DNA from 2 places in the Ornithinibacillus proteolyticus genome. Region 2 is predicted to be linked to the other one. Evidence: a T-box and tRNA genes for the amino acid it is inferred to sense, from the RefSeq annotation. Region 2 holds a T-box; the other holds one or more tRNA genes.

Region 1 (11,684 bases), on a different contig from region 2:
TTCAGATTGCGTTAGAAACAATGGCTGGAAAAGGTTCAGAAATAGGTAGAACATTTGAAGAAATTGCCCAGATTATAGAGGGTGTTACCCATAACGATAAGTTATCCGTATGTTTTGACACCTGTCATGTTCATGATGCTGGTTACGATATTGTGAATGATTTTGATGGTGTTCTAGAACAGTTTGATAAAATTATTGGTGTGGATAGAATAAAGGTCGTCCATGTAAATGATTCTAAAAATGAGCGAGGAGCACATAAGGATCGTCATGAAAACATAGGGTTTGGCCATATTGGGTTTGATGCACTACATTATATTATCCATCACCCGCAATTAGCGACACTACCTAAAATATTGGAAACACCTTATGTAGGTTTAGACAAGAAGAGTAAAAAAGCGCCATATAAATTTGAAATAGAAATGATTCGAAATGGGTCATTTAACCCGGAATTACAAGAATTAATTATGAATCAATAAATTAACGAGATGCCAAGACGATGATTAGCAAGTTTATCATGATGTTTAGTGTCCGGTTTAATTCGATTATTAAGCCATAGAGGTTGGGATACGGTTCGAGTATCGCTGTCTCAGCCTCTTGTTCTTTACTTAAACTTGTTTTATCATGCGTAAATAGATAAGCTACCTAGAAGGTAAATTTCTTACCTAGGTAGCTTTTTTTAATTAAATAAATGCTCTAGTCCGTATGATTTTATTAATTCATGAAAAAGTCTATCAGCTTTTAAGGCGGTTTGGCGATCGGTAATTTCACTTAGATCGTGGAGCATCTTTTCTCGCTCTCTTTTGTCAAATGGATCAATTTTTTTAGTATGAACATAATTGGCAATTTCCTCGGCCTGCTGTCTCGTAATCGTAAACCCGTATTCCCCTGAATATTGTAAAATATCTTCCCCAGTAATTTGTCTCATTTTATTGAGAATAATTTGTTTTATAAACACTGACATAACATACACCTCTCTTTGTTTACCACTATATGCTTACCAGCTACTTTTATCAACTTGTTCTCACCGTTTTATGGAAAATGGTTAATTCTCCCGGTGGTAAAAAGTAACATTATAAGATTCGTTTTTCATCATAAACTATAATTGCACCTCATCATTTTATAGAAGGAGGTCAATCATGGACGATAAAATTCGTACCAATAATGTGGAGAACGCTCCGAAGCATGGTGAAGACGATATTTCATCACGTCACGTGGATGGACTTTATTACAGTAGCCGTGATGAGGAAACAGCTGCTGAATTAACAGCAGATGACTACAGAAATGTAGCCCTTGACGAGGAAAAAAGTGAAGCGAATACTTCAATCGGTTGGATAGCCTTAGTGTTATCTATTGCCTCATTCTTCTGGGCACCAATTCTTTTAGGCGGTGCTGGGATTGTTGTAGGGTTTATGGCAAAGAATCGCCATGCAAATACCCTTGGTAATATTGCAATCGTAGCAGGCGCAATCTCCATTATCATTACACTGTTTATATTACCTTTCGTATAGACGAGGAGGCTAGGTTCGCTACCTGGCCTCTTTTATATTTCGACTAATTATTTCCATAACCATTATATTTTGGAAAGAAATAATAGCGGTTCACTTGCAGTTGATCAGGGTCTACTGTTGGATTCAATGTAGAAAAATCTATGCGTATTTGTTCTATATTTATATTGTGTATCGTTGGGTTAAGTCGTTCGGTGACGCTGAGCACTGTGTCACCTCGTTCTGTTTTTATTTTGATTGGTTCAAAAGCGGTGTTTTCAGTTAGGGAAGAATCCTGACTTTCATTTTGCTTTGATATGTTAGTTCCGGTGTTTAAGTCTTTATAGATACTAATCAATAATAGTATAATACATACAGTAAGAATAAATTTTTTCATGAGTTACTCCTTATTATGAAACCATTTATTATTTACAAACGTATATAAAGTAAGATTAATTTGGAGAGGGAGAAGAATATGGAAATATTTTCTCAAGAGTGGATTGCTATTATCATCACTGGCTTAGCAACATTATTTTTAATTGGAGAAATATTAGTAAATATGCGTGGTATATTTGCTTTATTAGGTATAGGATTTATAACGGTTTATTTTTCAGTATATTTGGAAACGGACTCCCTTATTCTTATGCTTGTCATTTATTTTATTGGAATTGCACTTATCATTATAGATGGTAAAGTATTAAATGATGGAACCTTAGCAACTATTGGAACGGCTGCCATGATCGCAGCGGTTGCGTTACCGGCACCAAATTTTGCCGCCGGAGCATATGCGGTATTAGGGGTAATACTAGGGGCAGCAGGATCACTGTTATTCTTAAAAGTATTTAAACGTAGAGATATGTGGAATAAGATTACCTTAAAGGATAAATTGACTAGTGAGGCTGGATATAATTCTATCAATGCTGAATATAAAACGTTATTAAATCAAGAAGCGGTTACATTAAATGATTTACGTCCGGTTGGTACGATACGACTTGGAAATAAAGATTATAGTGCTATTTCGAATGGTCAATGGATACCAAAAGGAACAGAGGTTGTCGTAACGGAAGTAGATGGAACAAAAATATTAGTAGAACGTAAAAAAAATTCTTAGAAGCCTCCTAAGAATTTTTTTTTGCCTTTTACACACAATACGTTTATTGGATGAATTTGTACTTTCTTGTCGGAATTTCAATGTAAATTTTGTGTAAAGTTTTTAATAATTACTTTACAAAATGGATTCTTTTTTCAATAATGATTAAGGTGTGCCAATAAGGGTTACATAAGACAACATAATTAAAGGGGCGAATATCCATTGGAAATAGACGTGCAGACGCTGATTTTTGAATTCATCGGTGGTTTAGGTATTTTTCTTCTAGGTATTAAATATATGGGAGATGGATTACAAAAATCTGCCGGAGATCGTTTGCGAGAAATTTTAGACCGTTTTACGAGTAATCCGTTTCTTGGAGTACTTGCGGGTATAGTAGTGACTATTTTAATCCAAAGTAGTTCAGGTACGACCGTACTGACTGTAGGTTTAGTTAGTGCCGGATTTATGACACTTAGACAAGCCATCGGTGTTATTATGGGTGCGAATATTGGTACTACGGTTACAGCATTTATCATCGGTATCGATGTCGGTGCGTATTCATTACCGATTCTTGCAATTGGTGCCTTAATGATCTTTTTCTTTAAACATCAAAAGGTTACTGCTATTGGTCAAGTCGTGTTTGGTTTTGGCTCATTATTTTATGGGTTAGAATTAATGAGTAGTGGTATGAAGCCTTTAAGTTCATTAGAAGCATTCCAAGAATTAACCTTAAGTATGAGTGAGCATTCCGTATTAGGGGTTGTTATTGGGGTACTGTTTACTGTTATCGTCCAAAGCTCTAGTGCGACAATTGGTATTTTGCAGGGGCTTTATTCTGAAGGAGCCATCCGATTAGATGCTGCATTACCAGTCCTTTTTGGTGATAATATTGGGACAACTATTACAGCTGTTATAGCATCTTTAGGTGCTACTGTTGCTGCTCGCCGTGCAGCTGCAGTACATGTCATCTTTAACTTAGTAGGTACGACTGTCTTTTTATTATTACTACATCCATTCACACAATATGTGATGTTTTTACAAGAGAAACTGATGTTAAACGCTGAAATGACCATTGCTTTTGCACATGGTAGCTTTAATATACTAAATACAATAGTTCAGTTCCCATTCATTGGCTTACTAGCATGGATGGTAACGAAGCTTGTACCAGGAAAGGATACTACAATCGAGTACAAACCGAAGCATTTAGACCCGATTTTCATTCAACAATCTTCAGCACTAGCACTTGACCAAGCAAAGGCTGAAATAGTTCGGATGGGTGAATATGCATATCAAGGCATGGAAGAGACAAGCTTGTATTTATCAACGAACCAAACGAAACATGCTGAAATGGCTTTACAGATTGAAGGCGCACTAAACAGTTTAGATCGAAGTATAACCGATTATCTTATTGACATTTCTGGTGGTTCATTGTCTGAATTTGAAAGTGCAAAGCACACGGTATTAATGGATACAGTGCGAGATATTGAACGAATTGGCGACCATTTTGAAAATGTAGTGGAGTTAATTGATTATAAAATATCTAATAAAGTAGTGATTACGGATAGGGCACAAGAGGATTTAAATAATATGTTTGACTTAACCATGTCAACCGTTAAGCAAGCGATTAAGGCGCTTGATACGGGGAATCGTGAAGAGGCATTGGCAGTTGTTCAAAAAGAGGATCAAATCGACAAAATGGAACGAAGCTATCGTAAAAAGCATATTATCCGTATGAATGAAGGGGATTGTTCTGTATCAGCAGGTATCGTCTTTGTTGATATTATATCGAACTTAGAACGTATCGGTGATCATGCAGTTAACATTGCAGAAGCGGTGTTAGAGGACCATTAAATATATAAAGAGAGAGGTTTTTTCCTCTCTTTTTATTTTTTTTGTAAATTTTTGTTGCTATTTTTATATAAAGGTGATATAGTAATTATTGTCGTTTTCGACAGAAAGTAAGATTTACATAAATTAAATTAGAATAATAGTTGACACGAAAGATTGAACATGTTATATTATATCTCGTGCCACTTAAAGAGAAGACATCTTCTTCTTACTTACAAGATTGATAATTTTCCACAGTAGCTCAGTGGTAGAGCAATCGGCTGTTAACCGATCGGTCGTAGGTTCGAATCCTACCTGTGGAGCCAACAACATGGCGGCGTAGCTCAGCTGGCGAGAGCGTACGGTTCATACCCGTGAGGTCGTGGGTTCGATCCCCTCCGCCGCTACCATTACTTATCTTAGTTTAAACATCATGGCGGCCGTGGCGAAGTGGTTAACGCACCGGATTGTGGCTCCGGCACTCGTGGGTTCGATTCCCACCGGTCGCCCCATATAACGAAGGACCCTTAGCTCAGTTGGTTAGAGCTATCGGCTCATAACCGATCGGTCGCAGGTTCGAGTCCTGCAGGGTCCACCATATAACTCGGAGGTATACCCAAGTCTGGCTGAAGGGATCGGTCTTGAAAACCGACAGGCGGGTCAAACCGCGCGGGGGTTCGAATCCCTCTACCTCCTCCATACATAATCAATGATACTTTTTTTACATCATAGCGTAAGGCTTGGTAGCTCAATCGGTAGAGCAACGAGCAACACATCCACCGAATTAACTACGAGTAACCCCGAAGCATAAACATCTTTGAATAATCTAGAAGATGCAGGGGTCAAAACATGGCAAGAAAATTTTATTGTGTTTTTTTATGAAATATAGCAAGGCTTGGTAGCTCAGTCGGTAGAGCAACGAGCAACACACCCACCGAATAACCTACGAGTAACCCCGAAGCATAAACATCCTTGAATAATCTAGAAGATGCAGGGGTCAAAACATGGCAAGAAAATTTTATTATGTTTTTTTATGAAATATAGCAAGGCTTGGTAGCTCAGTCGGTAGAGCAATGGACTGAAAATCCATGTGTCGGCGGTTCGATTCCGTCCCAAGCCACCATTTTGTACAAGCAAATCGCTTGTTTTTTTTATTGGGTTTTTTTCTATCTCCTCAACAGATAACGTTACAAGGGCAAATAATTTGCAAGAACTGGAAACCTCTGATAATCTTTCATGTGAAGGGTATTTTATCCCTAACTAATAGATTATTGAAGGAGGATTTCATTATGGCAAAATTTGAATTACCAGAATTACCTTATGCATATGATGCATTAGAGCCAACTATTGATAAAGAAACAATGAACATCCATCATACAAAGCATCATAATACTTATGTTACAAACTTAAATGCTGCGCTTGAAGGAAAATCCGATTTAGCAGGTAAATCCCTTGAAGAGTTAATTAGCAATCTGGATGCAGTACCAGAAAGCATCCGTACTGCTGTACGTAACAATGGTGGAGGTCACCATAACCATAGCTTATTCTGGAAAGTTCTTTCTCCAAATGGTGGTGGAGAACCAACTGGTGAACTAGCTGACAAGATTAATGCTAAATTTGGTAGCTTTGAAAAATTCAAAGAGGAATTTGAAAATGCTGCAAAAACTCGCTTTGGTTCAGGTTGGGCATGGTTAGTAGTAAACAATGGTGAACTAGAAGTAACAAGTACTCCAAACCAAGATTCTCCTTTAATGGAAGGGAAAACACCAGTATTAGGTCTTGATGTTTGGGAGCATGCTTACTACTTAAACTACCAAAACAAACGTCCTGACTATGTTTCAGCATTCTGGAACGTTGTTAACTGGGATCAAGTTGCGAAAAACTACAGTGAAGCTAAATAATGTTTTTTATAGATAATAGGATGTCACAGAGAGATAAGTCTCTTTGTGACATCCTTTTTTCTTTTCGTATATCTCTATTTGAATTGCTCACACTAAGGAAAGAGAGAAAAGGGGCAATTCACTATGCATAAAAGCTTACAATTTGTTTTCGGCAAAACAGAAATCAATCGAGATTTGATCCTATTATTAGTAATAGGTGGACTATATTCATTAGGTATATATTTATCCAATACATTTGTAAATATTTACTTATGGAAGCAAGCAGAAGGAAATTATTACACGATAGCCTTTTATAATCTTGCTATCTTTGTGTTTCAACCGATTACCTTTATAGTAGCTGGAAAAATAGCGAAAAAGGTGGATCGCGTCATTGTTTTAAGATTAGGTGTTATATTTTTATCGTTGTTTTTTTTAACGGTACTTATGATAGGAGAGAAAGCAGCATATTTTAACCTATTATTAGGAAGTTTATTAGGTATTGGTTATGGCTTTTATTGGTTAGCGTTTAATGTACTAACATTTGAGATTACTGAACCGGAGACTCGGGATCTTTTTAACGGTTTTTTAGGTGTTTTACAATCTTTAGGTGGCATGATTGGTCCAATTACAGCTGGATTTATTATTTCCAAGATGCCAGCTAATATTGGGTATAGTACTATATTTACAGCTTCCTTCATTTTATTCATTTGTGCGGTAGCCTGTAGCTTCTTTTTGATTAGAAGACCTGCAAAAGGTGATTATCTATTTAAGCGTGTCGTTATAGAGAAGAATCATAATAAAAATTGGGATCGAATACTGAAGGCTCATTTATTTCAGGGATTACGTGAGGGAATTTTCCTATTTGTCATTACTATCTGGGTATATATCGTGACACAAAGTGAACTTTCACTTGGTATGTTTAATCTGTGCTTCTCTGGTTTTTCCTTTGTTTTTTATTTTCTAGCTACGAAATTTATAAAGCCTTCCAAGCGTAAAAAGGCTATCCTGATTGGTAGTTTGATGCTATACCTCGCATTATTCGTTATTTTAATCCATGCTAGCTATAGTACGTTAATCATCTACGGTATTATTATTGGTATTGCATACCCTATTGTAAATGTACCCTATGCATCCATGACATATGATGTCATTGGAAAGGCATGGAAAGCAGGCGAATTACGCATTGAATATATCGTAGTTAGAGAATTATTTACGAATATTGGCCGAGTTATCTCTATTATGACCTTCATCTTAAGTATCACCATATTTGAAACAGAGAAAATAATTCCTATTCTACTTGTTGTATTTGGGGCTATGCACTTAGGTGTTTATCTCTATGGCAGAAATATTTATTTAACTAGTTCAAACAAAAAGGACGTACTCATAAAAGATCAGGTGACTGATGAAAAAAACCGTTAAATTTTTCAATCATTAATGCTATAATATAGAGATAGAGAGAATCTAAATTTTGCTTATAATGGGGGAGAAATATGAAGAAGGAAAAAAAACAAAAAGCCCAACTTCCCTTTCGATTAAATATATTATTTTTTATAGTATTTTTATTGTTTGCGGTGCTTATTTTACAGCTTGGAATAGTCCAGATACTTAATGGGGAAAGCTTTCAGGAAGAAATAAATAAAACAACAGAAGATATAACGAAGATACCGGTACCGCGTGGAGAGATATATGATCGGAACTACAATGTAATAGTAAAAAACAAGCCGATGTATGCCATTACGTATACGCCACCTAAAGGTGTACAGGCAAATGATCGGTTGAAGGTTGCACAGGAACTTTCGAAATATATTGATATGTTCGACCCGGATCCTGAAAAAAGAAAAAAACAAATTAACAGAATAACTGAACGGGATAAAAAAGAGTATTGGTACCTTTTACATGATGAAGAGGTAAAGGAGAAGTTAACTACAGAGGAAGCTGCTGAAATGGATCCAGCGGAACAATATAATACGGTACTTAAGCGAATCACGGAAGAAGAATATGAAGATCTTACTGAGCAGGATCTTGAAATTATCCTCATTAAAAAAGAGCTTGACCGTGCCTATTCATTATCACCTCAAATTGTAAAAAGTGAAAATGTGACGCCGGAGGAATATGCAAAAGTTGCAGAACACTTAGCGTCCTTACCTGGTATTAATGCCACAACAGATTGGGTACGTGAATATCCTTTTGAACAAACTTTACGAAATCTTTTAGGAAATGTGACAACCGAAAAAGAGGGGATACCGGCCGAATCGATTGATACCTATTTAGCCAAGGGCTATAATCGTAATGATCGAGTTGGTGATACTGGATTAGAAAAGCAATATGAAGACCTGTTAAGAGGTAGGAAAGAACAGGTTAAATATACGATGAGTAAAAGTGGTGTCATTCTTGATTCGGAAGTAGTGGTACCTGGTGAAAGTGGTAAGGACTTAGTTCTTAGTATTGACATGGAATTTCAAGAAATGGTAGATGAAATACTAAGATCAGAACTTAAAGCTGCTACACAAGGTGGGAAAAATAAATACCTTCAACATGCTTTAGCGGTAGTGATGAATCCACATACTGGTGAGTTATTATCAGTTGCTGGTCAGAGTTATTTAGATGATCCAGAAACTAGTGTGATTGAGCAAGATGAAATTGTAGATTCAGCCTTTCGAACAATGACGGACGGCTATCGACCTGGATCCACTGTTAAAGGGGCTACCGTCCTTGCAGGATATGAATCAGGTGTTATCAGTCCTGGCAATAGCGTATATGATACACCAATTAAAATCCTCGGAACCCCACAAAAGGGTTCTTGGACAAATTTAGGACATGTTAATGATTTAGATGCGCTTAGACGTTCTTCCAACGTATACATGTTCTATATAGCGATGAAAATGGGTGGAGAATATAATTATTACGAAAATAAGAAGATTAGTTTTGATCCGGCTGCATTTGAACAAATGAGAAATTATTTTAAACAATTCGGCTTAGGTGTAGAAACCGGTGTTGATTATCCAAATGAAACAACTGGCTATACGGGACCTAAAAAAGAAGCCGGCTTACTAATGGACTATGCGATTGGTCAGTATGATACGTTTAGTGCCATGCAGCTTGCTCAATATGTGTCTACTATTGCTAATGGTGGTTACCGTGTACAACCACATTTCTTGAAGGAAGTTCGTAATCCATCGACGAATGATGAGAACATGGGATCCATTTATAAAAGTGTAAATCCAAAAGTATTAAATAAAATCGTAATGGATGACAGTCTAATTGCAAGAGTTCAAGAAGGCTTCCGTCAAGTATATCAGGAGCCAGGTGGGACGTCATATAGCTATTTTAGAGGCACTAATTTTAAAGCAGCCGGGAAAACTGGTACAGCTCAGAATGATATTACGATAAACGGTACGTTATACAAAACCATTAATCTAACGATGGTAGCATATGCTCCATATGATAATCCTGAGATTGCCTTATCAGTAATTGTACCCAACTTAGATACAAATACGGATTACCAAATTAACCAAAATATTACTCGTAGAATAATGGAGGCTTATTTTACACTTAAAGAGCAACGCGATAAAGGTACAAACGATGAAAATTCAGCAACTGAAAATGATGAAATAGAAGAAGATCAAAGCGAATAACACAGACCCTAAGACAGTACCAAAGTCTTAGGGTTTTTATCATGGAAACATTTTTTACAATAACTTTACATATAGTTAATATAGCCTTTATATTGAAGGACTATGATAGGTGTACTTTAATTAGGGGAGAGCGATTTTATGCTTAGTAGGGGACAGTTCCATTCCGAGATTGATACACTGAATCAAGATATCATCCAATTAGCAAATTTGGCTAAAAATGCATTAATTAAATGTATGGATGCGTTATTTAATCAAGATATAGAGCTAGCAAAACAAGTTGTAGAAGATGATAAAGTAATTGATAAAGAAGAAGCAGCAATTAATGATAAAGCAATTCTATTAATTGCTAAGCAACAACCCGTTGCAACTGATCTAAGACGTTTAATTATTGCGTTACGAGTGGTCACCGATATAGAACGGATGGGTGATAATGCTAAGAATATAGCAAAAGCAACGATACGCTTAGGAGATCACTATTTAGAAGAACTACCAAAGGAATTAAAGACGATGCGTGATACTGCTTTAGCAATGTTAGATACAGCGATCATGGCATTTCAACAAGAAGATATTACCGTTGCACACAAATTGGCACAGATGGATGATAAAGTAGATAAACATTATAAACAAGTAGTGACGGATATGTTGAGTAAAACGGCCATCAACTCCGAAGAGGTTCAATATGTAATGCAAATCGCTTTCAGTGCTCGATATATTGAACGTTTTGCGGATCATATTACAAATATCGGGGAAAGTATTTTATTTCTGGTTAAAGGCGAAATAGTAGATCTAAATGATTAAAGAAAAGGAAGAGGAATTAGGCTAATACCTAAAATCCTCTTCCTTTTATCTAGTTAGTGCTTCTGCTATTTCGTAATGACTCATATCACTAGTCAGCGTGAATTCACCAAGTTGAACTCGATTAGCATAGCCCTTATCTTCTAAATAGTTACTGAAATCTCTTGCATTATCGATAATCCCATTCTCCTCAAGTTGATTACTAATCGCAGAGGATGGCATACCGGATTCTATAGTTAACGTATATGATTTAACCGCTTCTTCTTGTTCCTCTTCTGGCTCATTATTAGAAGATTCCTCAGAAGAACTTTCGTCTGAATCGCTAGCACTTTCATCGGATTTCTCTTCATCACTAGCTTCCTCTTTGTCGTTCTCATTAGCTTCTTCTGACTCTGAAGAATTCTCGGTTTCTTCCTTTTCCACTTTGTGGTTCATGGATAAGGATATGTAATCCTCTTCAGATAGTACATGATATCCTTGTTCTTTTACATGTTTTAATACATCTTCAATTGGCATGTCAGATAAATCTTGACTCGAGCCATCTGAAAAATAAGAGACTACTAGCATAATGATTGCTGCTGTACATAGTCCTACTGCAAATGCACGTATGGTCTGCTTCATATTTTCCACCTTACTTTAATAGATTAATTAACATCAGTTTCTTGATAATCTTCTGTAAGTAATTCTTCTTCTAATACTTTTACTTTTTTCTTAAGCTGATACGTATCTTGCATTGTCGAAATGGATAGTTGCTCTAATTCACTTTCAATTTTCTCAAAGCGGTCATTTAAGAAAAAGGAAAGTACAAATAGTACAACAGCAACAACAACAATGGTTACTCCCGCAATAATCATTCTATAACCTCCATTCATATACATTATTAGTTATATCACACATTTCGACACGAGGGAACCATAAATTTTTTCCATGTACTTGATTGATTGCTAAACATCTGCTATTATTAATAAGTCTG
Region 2 (11,684 bases):
AAGTCATTATCGAAGAGGATAACAGTATTACAGTAAAAGATAATGGCCGTGGAATTCCAGTCGATATTCAAAAAAAGACAGGTAAACCAGCAGTTGAAGTCATCATGACAGTACTCCATGCCGGTGGTAAATTCGGCGGTGGCGGATATAAAGTGTCTGGTGGACTACATGGTGTAGGTGCTTCCGTAGTAAATGCACTATCAACTAATTTAGAAGTATATGTCCATCGTGATGGGAAAATTCACTATATCGGATTTGAACGTGGTGTACCGACTAATGAACTTCAGATAGTTGGGGAGACCGATCACACTGGTACGACCACACACTTTAAACCAGACCCAGAAATCTTTACAGAAACGACTACGTATGATTTAGACACGCTCGTACAACGTGTACGTGAGCTTGCTTTCTTGAATAAAGGTATTCGTATCACCATTGAGGACAAACGTACGGGAGAAGAGCCACAGTCCTTCCATTATGAGGGTGGTATTAGTGAGTATGTGGAATATATCAACCGTAATAAAGAGGTACTACATGAGCCTTTCTATGCAGAAGGTGAAGATCAAGGGATAAGTGTTGAAGTATCGGTTCAATACAACGAAGGCTTTAATAGCAGCATTTACTCTTTTGCGAATAATATTCATACGTATGAAGGCGGTACACATGAGTCTGGCTTTAAGACAGGCCTAACCCGTGTCATTAATGATTATGCTCGAAAAAATGGTCTTATGAAGGAAAATGAGCCTAATTTAACTGGGGATGATGTACGCGAAGGAATTACCGCAATCGTTTCCGTTAAACACCCAGATCCACAGTTTGAAGGGCAAACGAAAACGAAGCTAGGAAATAGCGAGGTTCGTGCGATTACAGACTCGATCTTTAGTGAGTTATTTTCTACGTTTTTACTTGAAAATCCATCTGTTGGTAAAACCATTGTAGAAAAAGGATTAATGGCTTCCCGTGCACGTGCTGCTGCGAAAAAAGCACGAGATTTAACGAGAAGAAAAAGTGCCCTTGAAATTTCGAATTTACCAGGTAAGCTTGCTGACTGTTCATCGAAGGATGCTTCCATTAGTGAACTATATATCGTAGAGGGTGACTCTGCGGGTGGATCGGCAAAACAAGGTAGAGATAGACATTTCCAAGCAATTTTACCGTTACGAGGTAAAATCTTAAACGTGGAAAAAGCGCGTTTAGACCGTATTTTATCTAATCTGGAAGTACGTTCTATGATTACGGCGATGGGAACCGGTATTGGCGATGACTTTGATATCACAAAAGCAAGATATCAAAAAATCGTCATTATGACCGATGCCGATGTTGATGGTGCACATATACGAACATTACTATTAACATTTTTCTACCGTTTTATGCGTCCATTAATTGAACATGGCTATATTTATATCGCCCAACCACCTCTTTACAAGGTCCAACAAGGTAAGGCTGTACATTATGCGTATAATGATGCTGAGATGGATAGGATTTTAAGAGAATTACCAGAGGTGCCAAAACCTGGTATCCAACGTTACAAAGGTCTTGGTGAGATGAATGCCGAACAGCTTTGGGAAACAACGATGGATCCAAACAACCGTACCTTGCTACAGGTGGAGTTAAAAGACGCGATTGAAGCGGATCAGGTATTTGATATGTTGATGGGTGATAAAGTAGAACCTAGACGTCAGTTCATTGAAGAGAATGCTCAATACGTGAAAAACTTGGATATTTAAGCTAGCTAAATAAAATGTAATAGAATTCGGAAACCGATTCATTCGGTTTCCATAAATGTCTAAAACGATATAGATGGTCTAGACATTATCAGGAGGTTTTTAATCGATGGCGGATCAGGAACGTCAAAGCGTAAAAGAAATAAATATAAGCCAAGAAGTGCGGACATCCTTTTTAGATTATGCGATGAGTGTAATTGTTGCACGTGCATTGCCTGATGTACGTGATGGAATGAAGCCTGTACACCGAAGAATATTATATGCGATGAATGATTTAGGAATGCATTCCGATAAAGCATATAAAAAATCTGCACGTATTGTTGGAGAAGTAATTGGTAAGTATCACCCGCATGGTGACTCTGCTGTTTACGAAGCGATGGTACGTATGGCACAGCCATTTAGTTATCGTTACCCATTAGTGGATGGGCATGGTAACTTCGGTTCTGTCGATGGTGACTCAGCTGCTGCAATGCGTTATACCGAAGCGAGAATGTCAAAGATATCGATGGAGCTACTGCGTGATATTAATAAAGACACCATTGATTATCAAGATAACTATGATGGTTCCGAACGAGAGCCAGCAGTCTTCCCTTCTCGTTTTCCAAACCTATTAGTGAATGGAGCATCAGGGATTGCCGTTGGGATGGCTACTAATATTCCGCCACATAATCTAGGCGAAACGATTGATGCCGTTTTAGCCGTGAGTAAGGATCCAGAAATCACCATTGATGAGATTATGGAAAATTACTTACCAGGACCGGACTTCCCTACTGCTGGGATTATTTTAGGACGAAGTGGTATTCGTAGAGCCTATGAAACTGGTAAAGGCTCGGTTACGGTTCGCGCTAAAGTGGAAATAGAAGAACAAGCAAATGGTAAATCGACTATTCTCGTAACAGAGCTACCATACCAAGTAAACAAAGCGAAGCTAATTGAAAAAATTGCTGAGTTAGTTCGTGATAAGCGGATTGAAGGAATTACCGACCTACGTGATGAATCCGATCGTAATGGTATGCGTATTGTGATGGAGTTACGTCGTGATGTTAATGCGAATGTATTACTAAACAACCTGTACAAATATACGTCATTACAAACTACTTTTGGGGTCAATACATTAGCACTTGTAAACGGTATTCCAAAGGTATTAAATATTAAAGAATGTCTGATTCATTATTTAGACCATCAAAAAGTAATCATTCGACGCCGTACGGAATTTGAATTACGAAAAGCAGAAGCAAGAGCTCATATTTTAGAAGGTCTACGTATTGCCTTAGATCACTTGGATGAAGTGATTGCTTTAATCCGTAATTCCAAAACGGCAGATGTTGCTCGTGAAGGCTTAATGACACGCTTTAGCTTAACTGAAAAACAAGCACAAGCAATCCTAGACATGAGATTACAACGCTTAACTGGTTTAGAGCGTGAAAAGATAGAAAATGAATACAATGAGTTACAAAAGCTCATTCAAGAATTAAGGGCTGTTCTAGCGGATGAAGAAAAAGTATTAGAAATTATCCGTGAAGAATTAACCGAAATCAAAGAGAAATATGGTGATGATCGCCGAACTGAAATTACCGTTGGTGGCTCTGATTTCTTTGAGGATGAAGATTTAATTCCGGAAGAAAATATCGTGATTACCCTAACCCATAAAGGCTATATTAAACGCCTACCTTCTTCCACCTACCGTGTTCAAAAGCGTGGTGGCCGTGGAATCCAGGGAATGGGTACGAATGAGGATGACTTTGTGGAGCATCTTGTATCAACATCCACCCATGATACGATTTTATTCTTTACGAATAAAGGGAAGGTATACAAGGTAAAAGGATACGAAATTCCGGAATATAGCCGAACTGCAAAAGGATTACCAATTATTAACCTCCTTCAAATTGAAAAAGAAGAATGGATTAATGCGGTCATCTCTGTTAGCGAATTTAGTGAGGACCTAAACTTCTTCTTCACGACGAAGCAAGGGATTTCAAAACGGACTAGCCTATCGCAATTTGCTAATATTCGTAAAGGCGGTCTAATCGCACTTGGTTTACGTGATGATGACGAACTAATCTCTGTCCGTTTAACAGATGGAACGAAGGATATTATGATTGCTACGAAGGAAGGCTATTTAATTCGCTTCCCTGAAGATCAGGTAAGACTTATGGGTAGAACTGCTACGGGTGTTCGTGGTATCTCCTTACGTGACGATGATGAAGTAGTTTCGATGGAAATACTAGAAGAAGGCTTACAAATTCTACATGTTACGAATAAAGGTATCGGAAAACGTACACCAGAAGACCAATACCGTATTACCAATCGTGGTGGTAAAGGGATCTTCACAGCGAAAATATCCGAAGAAACTGGTCATATTGTCTCTGTACAAGCAGTTACCGGTGATGAAGATATTATGTTAATTACAGCAGCTGGTGTGTTAATCCGTATTCCAGTAGAAGGAATATCACAAACAGGAAGAAACACACGCGGTGTTCGTCTAATCCGTTTACAAGAAGGCGAAGAAGTAGCAACGGTAGCGAAGATTGATAAGGATGAAGAAGAGTTAGAGGCTCCTAATGAAGAAGAAGCAAATGTTTCAGGAGAAGCTAGTTCAGAAGATGAATAATAGATAAAAATGAGGTGACGAAGAAATAACTCTCCTTCGTCACCAATATTCATCAAAGGGAGGGAATAACATGCGTGTTACACCAACTCAAATAGTTCCTGGTTGTATTCTCTTACGTGAGGTTAGAGGGAAAACAAACCGTCCAATTATCCCCCAAAATACCGTATTAGATGAAAAGCATATTAAGATATTACATAAATTTTTAATTAAACAGGTTGATGTTTCGGAACGGCTGAAGGATGGTACACCATTTAAGCCCAAGACCACGGATGAACAAGTGGAATCACCTAGTCCAACATCAAACCACCTTGCACCACTGTTATCTTTTAAAGAACATTACCTGCATGTCGTAGCAGAATACAAGAAGCTGTATCATTCTTGGTGTAATAGTATCCCTATTGATAGCTTGGCAGTTCGGAATCTAATTTTACCGTTAATTGACCGAATGGACGATATTGGTTCCGAAATATATACTCTCCATCAGTATGCGAATAAAAAGGATTATTTTTTCCACCACAGTGTCGCTGTGTCCATTCTTAGTGCTTATTTAGGCAAGAAGATGGGGTATCAAAAAGGAGAATGGTATCAAATTGGAATGGCTGGATTATTATGCGATGCGGGCATGGCAAAATTAGATACCTATTCCATCTATAAAGAAGGCGAATTGACAAAAGAGGAAATCAAAGAGATGCGAAAACACCCAACCTACTCTTATCGTATGTTGGAACAGATTTCGACATTCCCTTATACCGTGAAATTAGCAGTTCTTCAGCACCATGAGCGAATAGATGGAAGCGGATACCCTTTAGGCTTATCGCAAGAAAAAATTCACGGCTTTGCTAGAATTATTGCCGTATGTGATATGTACCATGCGATGACAAGTGAACGGGTATATCGAAAGAAGCAATCACCATTTAAAGTGATTGAAGCATTACAACAGGATCAATTTAGCAAGCTAGATCCTCGCGTCGTTCAAGTCTTCGTCGATGCTATTGCTAATTTTTCTATTGGAACGAGAATTGTCCTATCGAATGAACAGGTTGGGGAGATTGTCTTTATTGATCAAAAACAACCTACTAGACCGATTATTCGATTAGACAATGGAGAAATCATTACGTTAAGCAATCATCATAATTTGCATATTAAGGAAATAGTATAGAGGGAGCAGCTTATTGCCCCTCTATTTTCTTATGAAGATATTCCCCAATTAAGAGTGGAATCTTCTTCTGGGTAATCGTTAAAAAGCTTGAGATGAATGGATAATCCACATCCGGCTTCGTTGCTAATAATTCTCCCCACCATTCTGCTTCATAACGGGATAGCATACTAAGATTGTATAAAAGCAAATAGTGTACCATTATTTCCGATAGTGGAAAAAAGAGCTGTCGATCAGTAGGGAGATAGATCATGCCATCCAGGTCCATTTGAAAAGGGCTTACGGTTGGGATAAGGGTGTCTGTTAAGTGGAGCGTAATCGATTCGGAATCTATCTGGCTTTCCTGAAAAGACAGATAATCCTTCAACCGCTTGATTAACGCATTTTCTGTCATATGATAATGATCGCAAACTTCTTTTGGGATACGGATTAATCTATCTCCCCTTTTCCCGATTGGAATCAAGCTTTGATCCTGTTCTAACGCAAAGTAGTTGATTAGCTCTGGAATAAGGCTAAATAAGCTTCTCATCGTCATTTTTTCAAACGGCAGCTGTTTGATTCCGAAGAGATGCTGTGAAAAGTATGGAAATAATCCTTTATGCTGTACCTTAACCTCATCCTCTAAAAAGCTATAGTCCTTCTTTTTCCGCTTTCTAGCTGATACACCGTGTGCTAGCACAGAGGTAGATTCAGGATACTCCGGTCTTTTCGTTAGCAAGCATGCTTTTAATAAATGGGCCATCCCATAAAAGAACATGACAGGTTTTAATACTAAATCAAGCTGTTCACCTGCACGATAGTATTCTTTTCCATGGTTTAAGCAATACATAAAGACATTACAATTTTCGTAGCTTTTCCGCTCAGCATCGACATCTTCTAAAGGCAGGTAGCAAAGATATAAATATTTCTGGGCGGTTTGCTGTGATTGTAAATACGTGTAAAACGACTGAATATCTTCCGAAAAACGCATAAAATACTTCCTCTTTTTTGATAGAAAAATTTGAAAATATGAACATTAAATTAACAGCAATCTCTTATTGAAATTATGATTCGGTTGGCGTATTGTATATAACAATAGATATACGTATTAGCTTTCCCAGAGTTAGATATAATATTCTTTTACCTTTGTTTTCACTACTAAATTGAAGGAGGATTTTATATGAGAAAGGATAAGTTTCAGAAAGAAGGATTAACATTTGATGATGTTCTATTACTTCCTGCTAAGTCAGAGGTTCTACCACGTGAGGTAGATGTCAGTACGGTTTTAACCAAGAATATCAAGCTAAATGCGCCTTTAATTAGTGCTGGAATGGATACCGTGACCGAAGCAACAATGGCAATTGCAATGGCTAGACAGGGCGGCTTAGGAATCATTCATAAGAACATGTCGATTGAAGAGCAAGCAGAACAAGTTGATCGTGTAAAACGCTCTGAAAGTGGTGTTATAACCAATCCATTCTTCCTAACACCAGATCATCAAGTATTCGACGCAGAACATTTAATGGGGAAATATCGCATTTCCGGTGTACCGGTAGTCAATAGTGAAACAGAACAGAAGCTTGTTGGTATCATTACGAACCGTGATTTACGTTTTATCCAAGACTACTCTATTAAAATTTCTGAGGTCATGACTAGTGAAAACCTCGTAACTGCTTCCGTTGGAACGACATTAGATGAAGCAGGAAAAATCCTTCAGCAATATAAAATTGAAAAATTACCTCTAGTAGATGAACATGGTATTTTAAAAGGATTAATTACCATTAAAGATATTGAAAAAGTAATTGAGTTTCCAAACGCTGCCAAGGATGCACAAGGTCGTTTATTAGTTGGTGCAGCTGTAGGGGTTACAGGAGATTCCGTGAAACGAATCGAAGCACTAGTTCAGGCTGGTGTGGATGTCGTAGTTATCGATACAGCACATGGTCATTCTCAAGGTGTATTAGACCAATTGAGAAAAATCCGAAATGCTTATCCAGAACTGGATATTATTGCGGGGAATGTTGCAACAGCAGAAGGAACGAAAGCATTAATTGAAGCAGGTGCAACTATTGTAAAAGTTGGAATTGGTCCTGGCTCGATTTGTACGACAAGAGTTGTTGCAGGTGTCGGCGTTCCTCAGATTACAGCAGTTTATGATTGTGCAGAAGCAGCAGCAGAATATGGTGTTCCAGTCATTGCAGATGGTGGAATTAAATATTCTGGTGATATTACAAAGGCTATTGCAGCAGGAGCACATGCGGTAATGCTTGGAAGTATGTTTGCAGGGGTATCTGAAAGCCCTGGTGAAACGGAAATCTATCAAGGTAGAAGATATAAAGTATACCGTGGTATGGGATCTGTAGGCGCGATGAAAGCAGGCTCAAAGGATCGTTACTTCCAAGAATCTGCCGATGCGAAAAAACTAGTACCAGAGGGCATTGAAGGAAGAGTGGCCTATAAAGGACCACTTGCAGATACCATTCATCAATTACTAGGCGGATTACGTTCCGGTATGGGTTATTGTGGAACACCGACAATAGACCAACTACGCAATGAAGGACAATTCATCCGCATTACCAATGCTGGCCTAACAGAAAGTCATCCACATGATGTTCAAATTACAAAAGAAGCACCGAATTATTCCTTGAAAGGGTAATTTTGGAAGGGAATAGGCTGAAAAAATAATCTTACCTATGAAAAAACCAAACTGATATTGTAATTCTCTCTTAGAATTCAATTAAGTTCGGTTTTTTCTTTTGGGGATAGGAATGTAGCAATCAAAGCGGTTTAGCTTTGGGTACGCTATGCATTCCTCATTAGTTCCTAGAAGCATGAGCTAGCAACTCTAGTAATTGGTAAAAATTACGCATAAGTAAAACTACCTATTTACGACAGAATAAGCGAGATGAGGGTTTATATAATAGCTAAATTTATGATAAAATAGGAAAGGTGTTCTATAAAAATAAAAGCATTGAAATATAGGGTGGAGGTCACAACATTGAAACAGATCTATTCAAAATTATTAATGGTGTCTCTAGCAATTCTAGTAGCCATGACATCATTTATAGCACAACCTACGAATATACAAGCTCAAGAATTAGAATTAGATGCTGAATCAGCTATTTTAGTTGATGCGGATACAGGGAAAGTTCTTTATGCCAAAGACCCTGATATTGCCCTTCCACCAGCAAGTATGACAAAGATTATGACGGAATATCTTGTTTTGGAAGCGATTGAAAATGGGGAAATCACATGGGAAACAACAACACAAATTAGTGATTACGCATATAGCATCTCAGCTAACCCTGAGTTTTCTGGTATTGGTCTAACACAAGATAAACCGTATACCGTAAAGGAATTATATGAAGCAATGGCCATCTTCTCTGATAATGGGACAACCATTGCCCTTGCTGAACTAGTATCTGGTTCTGAAGGTGAATTTGTAAAACGAATGAATCAAAAGGCAGAAGAAATGGGCCTTCCTGATTTCCAATTTGTTAACTCTACTGGATTAGATAATAGCTCGCTTGGAGATAACTATCCAGAAGGTACGGATCCAAACGGAACAGACATGCTTTCCGCTCGTTCTCTAGCATTGTTAGCTTATAACTTGATTAATGATTATCCACACGCACTAGAGATTTCTAGTCGTATCGAGACAGAATTTGAGGGATATAAAGTAGAGAACTTGAACTGGATGCTGCCACATGAAGCAACATACCTGAAGCAGTTCCACTATGAAGGAATCGATGGATTAAAGACAGGTTACACTGGCCTAGCAGGTTATACGTTCACTGGTACTGCAGAACGTGACGGAAGAAGATTGATTACTGTTGTCATGCGTACAGATAGTAAGGAAGCTCGATTTGAGCAGACTGCTAGATTAATGGATTATGGTTTCGGCCAATTTGAAAATAAAGAACTATTTGCTGCTGGCTATCAGCTGAAGGATAAAGAAACAATTCCTGTAGCAAAAGGGAAAGAAGATCAAGTCGCAGTCTCTATTGGTGAAGGAATCTCCCTTCCAATTAAAAAAGGAGACGAAGAGCTGTATAAATTAGAATACAACATCGATGAAGGCAAGCTAAATGAAGCTGGCGAATTAGTAGCACCAGTTGAAAAAGGCGATAAAATCGGTACAGCACAACTAGTATTTACTGGTGATAATGATTATGGCTATATCACGAATACTACTAATCTATCAGTAGATTTAATCGCAGACGAGTCAGTTGAGAAATCTAACTGGTTCATGCTAGCACTAGGTGCAGTCGGCGACTTCTTCAGCGGAATCTTCTCCTCTGTTGTCGATATGGTTAAAGGCTGGTTTTCTTAAGAAAGAATAATGTGTAATTATGTTCACTCGTCATAATCAACTATGGCGAGTGAATTTTTTTAATGAATTATGGTTAACTAAAACAGTCTAAGAATAAAACTTGCACTTTTTACAAAAATTAGCTAATATAATGATTAACTAAAAAATGAACTTAGAAAAGTTATGATAGGAAATAGTAACAGTAATATTTTCCAAAGAGAGTCGATGGTTGGTGCGAATCGATGAAAATCTGCTGTGAATCCATCCTTGAACTGGTTTACCGAAATAATAGTAAGTAAACCCGGTTACGTACCGTTAACACGACTAGAGCCGGAAGAGATTACTCTTCAACAAGGGTGGCAACGCGGGAATATAAACTCTCGTCCCTATTTTTGGGATGAGGGTTTTTTTGTATTTAATAAAAGGAGGAAATGCACATGTTAGACATGAAGTATTTACGCAATAATTTTGAAGAAGTAAAAGGAAAGCTGCAGCATCGCGGTGAAGACCTATCTGAGCTAGACCGCTTTGGTGAACTAGACGAACGTCGTCGTGAATTAATTACCAAGACTGAGGCACTTAAGGCACAACGAAATGAAGTAACGAAGCAAATCTCACAGCTGAAAAAGGAAAAAAAGGATGCTGATGAAGCAATTAAAGAAATGCGTCAAGTTGGTGACCAAATAAAAGAATACGATGATGAATTAAGAGAGATTGAAGAAACATTACAAACAATCATGCTATCTATTCCTAATATTCCACATGAAAGTGTGCCAGTTGGTGAAAGTGAAGATGATAATATAGAAGCTCGTAAATGGGGAGAAGTACCAGCATTTCAATTTGAAGCACAACCACACTGGGATATTGCAACAAATTTAGATATTCTTGATTTTGAACGAGCTGGAAAAGTAACTGGAAGCCGCTTTGTATTCTATAAAGGTCTTGGAGCTAGACTAGAGCGTGCATTATGGAGCTTTATGATGGATTTACATGCCGATGAGCATGGTTATGTCGAAATGCTCCCTCCAACCATCGTCAATCGTAGTAGCATGACAGGAACTGGTCAGCTGCCTAAATTTGAAGAGGATGCGTTTAAATTAGAAGGCTGGGATTATTTCATGGTACCAACTGCTGAAGTACCGGTGACAAACTATCATCGCGAAGAAATCCTTCGTGTAGAAGACCTACCGACTAAATATGTTGCGTTTAGTGGAAGCTTCCGTTCTGAAGCGGGTTCTGCTGGTCGTGATACACGTGGTTTAATCCGTCAGCACCAATTTAATAAAGTAGAGTTGGTTCAATTTGTTAAACCAGAGGACTCTTATGAAGCATTAGAGGAACTAACCGGACATGCAGAAAAAGTACTCAAGCTTCTGCAATTACCATATCGTGTCATGAGCATGTGTACTGGTGACTTAGGCTTTACCGCTGCGAAGAAATATGATCTTGAGGTTTGGATTCCTAGCCAAGATACCTACCGTGAAATTTCTTCTTGCTCTAATTTTGAAGATTTCCAAGCAAGACGCGCTGGCATTCGTTTCAGAAGAGAAGCAAATGGTAAGCCAGAATTCGTTCATACCTTAAACGGTTCAGGTCTTGCAATTGGCCGTACGATAGCAGCAATCTTAGAAAATTACCAACAAGAAGACGGTTCTGTCAAAGTGCCAGAAGTACTGGTTCCTTATATGGGTGGAGTAGAATTTATTAAATAAAGGGATTGGAGCTGTCTAGGTTGGGAAAATCTAGTAATGGAGGATGATTTCGATATCTACTGGTTAGTAGATATCCTTCCTCTATTAGAGAGGAAATGCCTAGAATAAACGGCCTAAACAGCTCCATAACTCCTTTACAATGCGTTTGATAATTGTTGCTCAAGTTGGAAAAGTCTTTTATTTTGGTTTC

Evidence for each region. A T-box is a leader RNA that pairs with one kind of tRNA and senses whether it is charged. The one in region 2 lies ahead of serS (serine--tRNA ligase), so its partner is inferred to be a tRNA-Ser.
Region 1: it encodes a tRNA-Ser, which carries the amino acid that the T-box ahead of serS (serine--tRNA ligase) is inferred to sense. The anticodon was not compared.

What each region holds. Positions count from the first base shown of each region.
Region 1 covers NZ_JBCPXV010000003.1:55,574-67,257, reverse strand. The annotation lists gene AAIB49_RS02935 (deoxyribonuclease IV) at 1-476, shown strand, start outside; gene AAIB49_RS02930 (DUF2624 domain-containing protein) at 677-961, opposite strand; gene AAIB49_RS02925 (hypothetical protein) at 1,137-1,508, shown strand; gene AAIB49_RS02920 (hypothetical protein) at 1,552-1,881, opposite strand; gene AAIB49_RS02915 (NfeD family protein) at 1,960-2,595, shown strand; gene AAIB49_RS02910 (Na/Pi cotransporter family protein) at 2,797-4,425, shown strand; tRNA gene AAIB49_RS02905 (tRNA-Asn) at 4,653-4,727, shown strand; tRNA gene AAIB49_RS02900 (tRNA-Met) at 4,735-4,811, shown strand; tRNA gene AAIB49_RS02895 (tRNA-His) at 4,838-4,913, shown strand; tRNA gene AAIB49_RS02890 (tRNA-Ile) at 4,923-4,999, shown strand; tRNA gene AAIB49_RS02885 (tRNA-Ser) at 5,008-5,100, shown strand; tRNA gene AAIB49_RS02880 (tRNA-Phe) at 5,449-5,524, shown strand; gene sodA (superoxide dismutase SodA) at 5,691-6,302, shown strand; gene AAIB49_RS02870 (MFS transporter) at 6,426-7,700, shown strand; gene AAIB49_RS02865 (peptidoglycan D,D-transpeptidase FtsI family protein) at 7,772-9,916, shown strand; gene phoU (phosphate signaling complex protein PhoU) at 10,055-10,714, shown strand; gene AAIB49_RS02855 (hypothetical protein) at 10,760-11,332, opposite strand; gene AAIB49_RS02850 (hypothetical protein) at 11,356-11,565, opposite strand.
Region 2 covers NZ_JBCPXV010000030.1:2,889-14,572, reverse strand. The annotation lists gene gyrB (DNA topoisomerase (ATP-hydrolyzing) subunit B) at 1-1,727, shown strand, start outside; gene gyrA (DNA gyrase subunit A) at 1,834-4,335, shown strand; gene AAIB49_RS13750 (HD-GYP domain-containing protein) at 4,406-5,494, shown strand; gene AAIB49_RS13745 (YaaC family protein) at 5,505-6,461, opposite strand; gene guaB (IMP dehydrogenase) at 6,651-8,126, shown strand; gene AAIB49_RS13735 (D-alanyl-D-alanine carboxypeptidase family protein) at 8,469-9,803, shown strand; T-box leader at 9,957-10,173, shown strand; gene serS (serine--tRNA ligase) at 10,220-11,494, shown strand.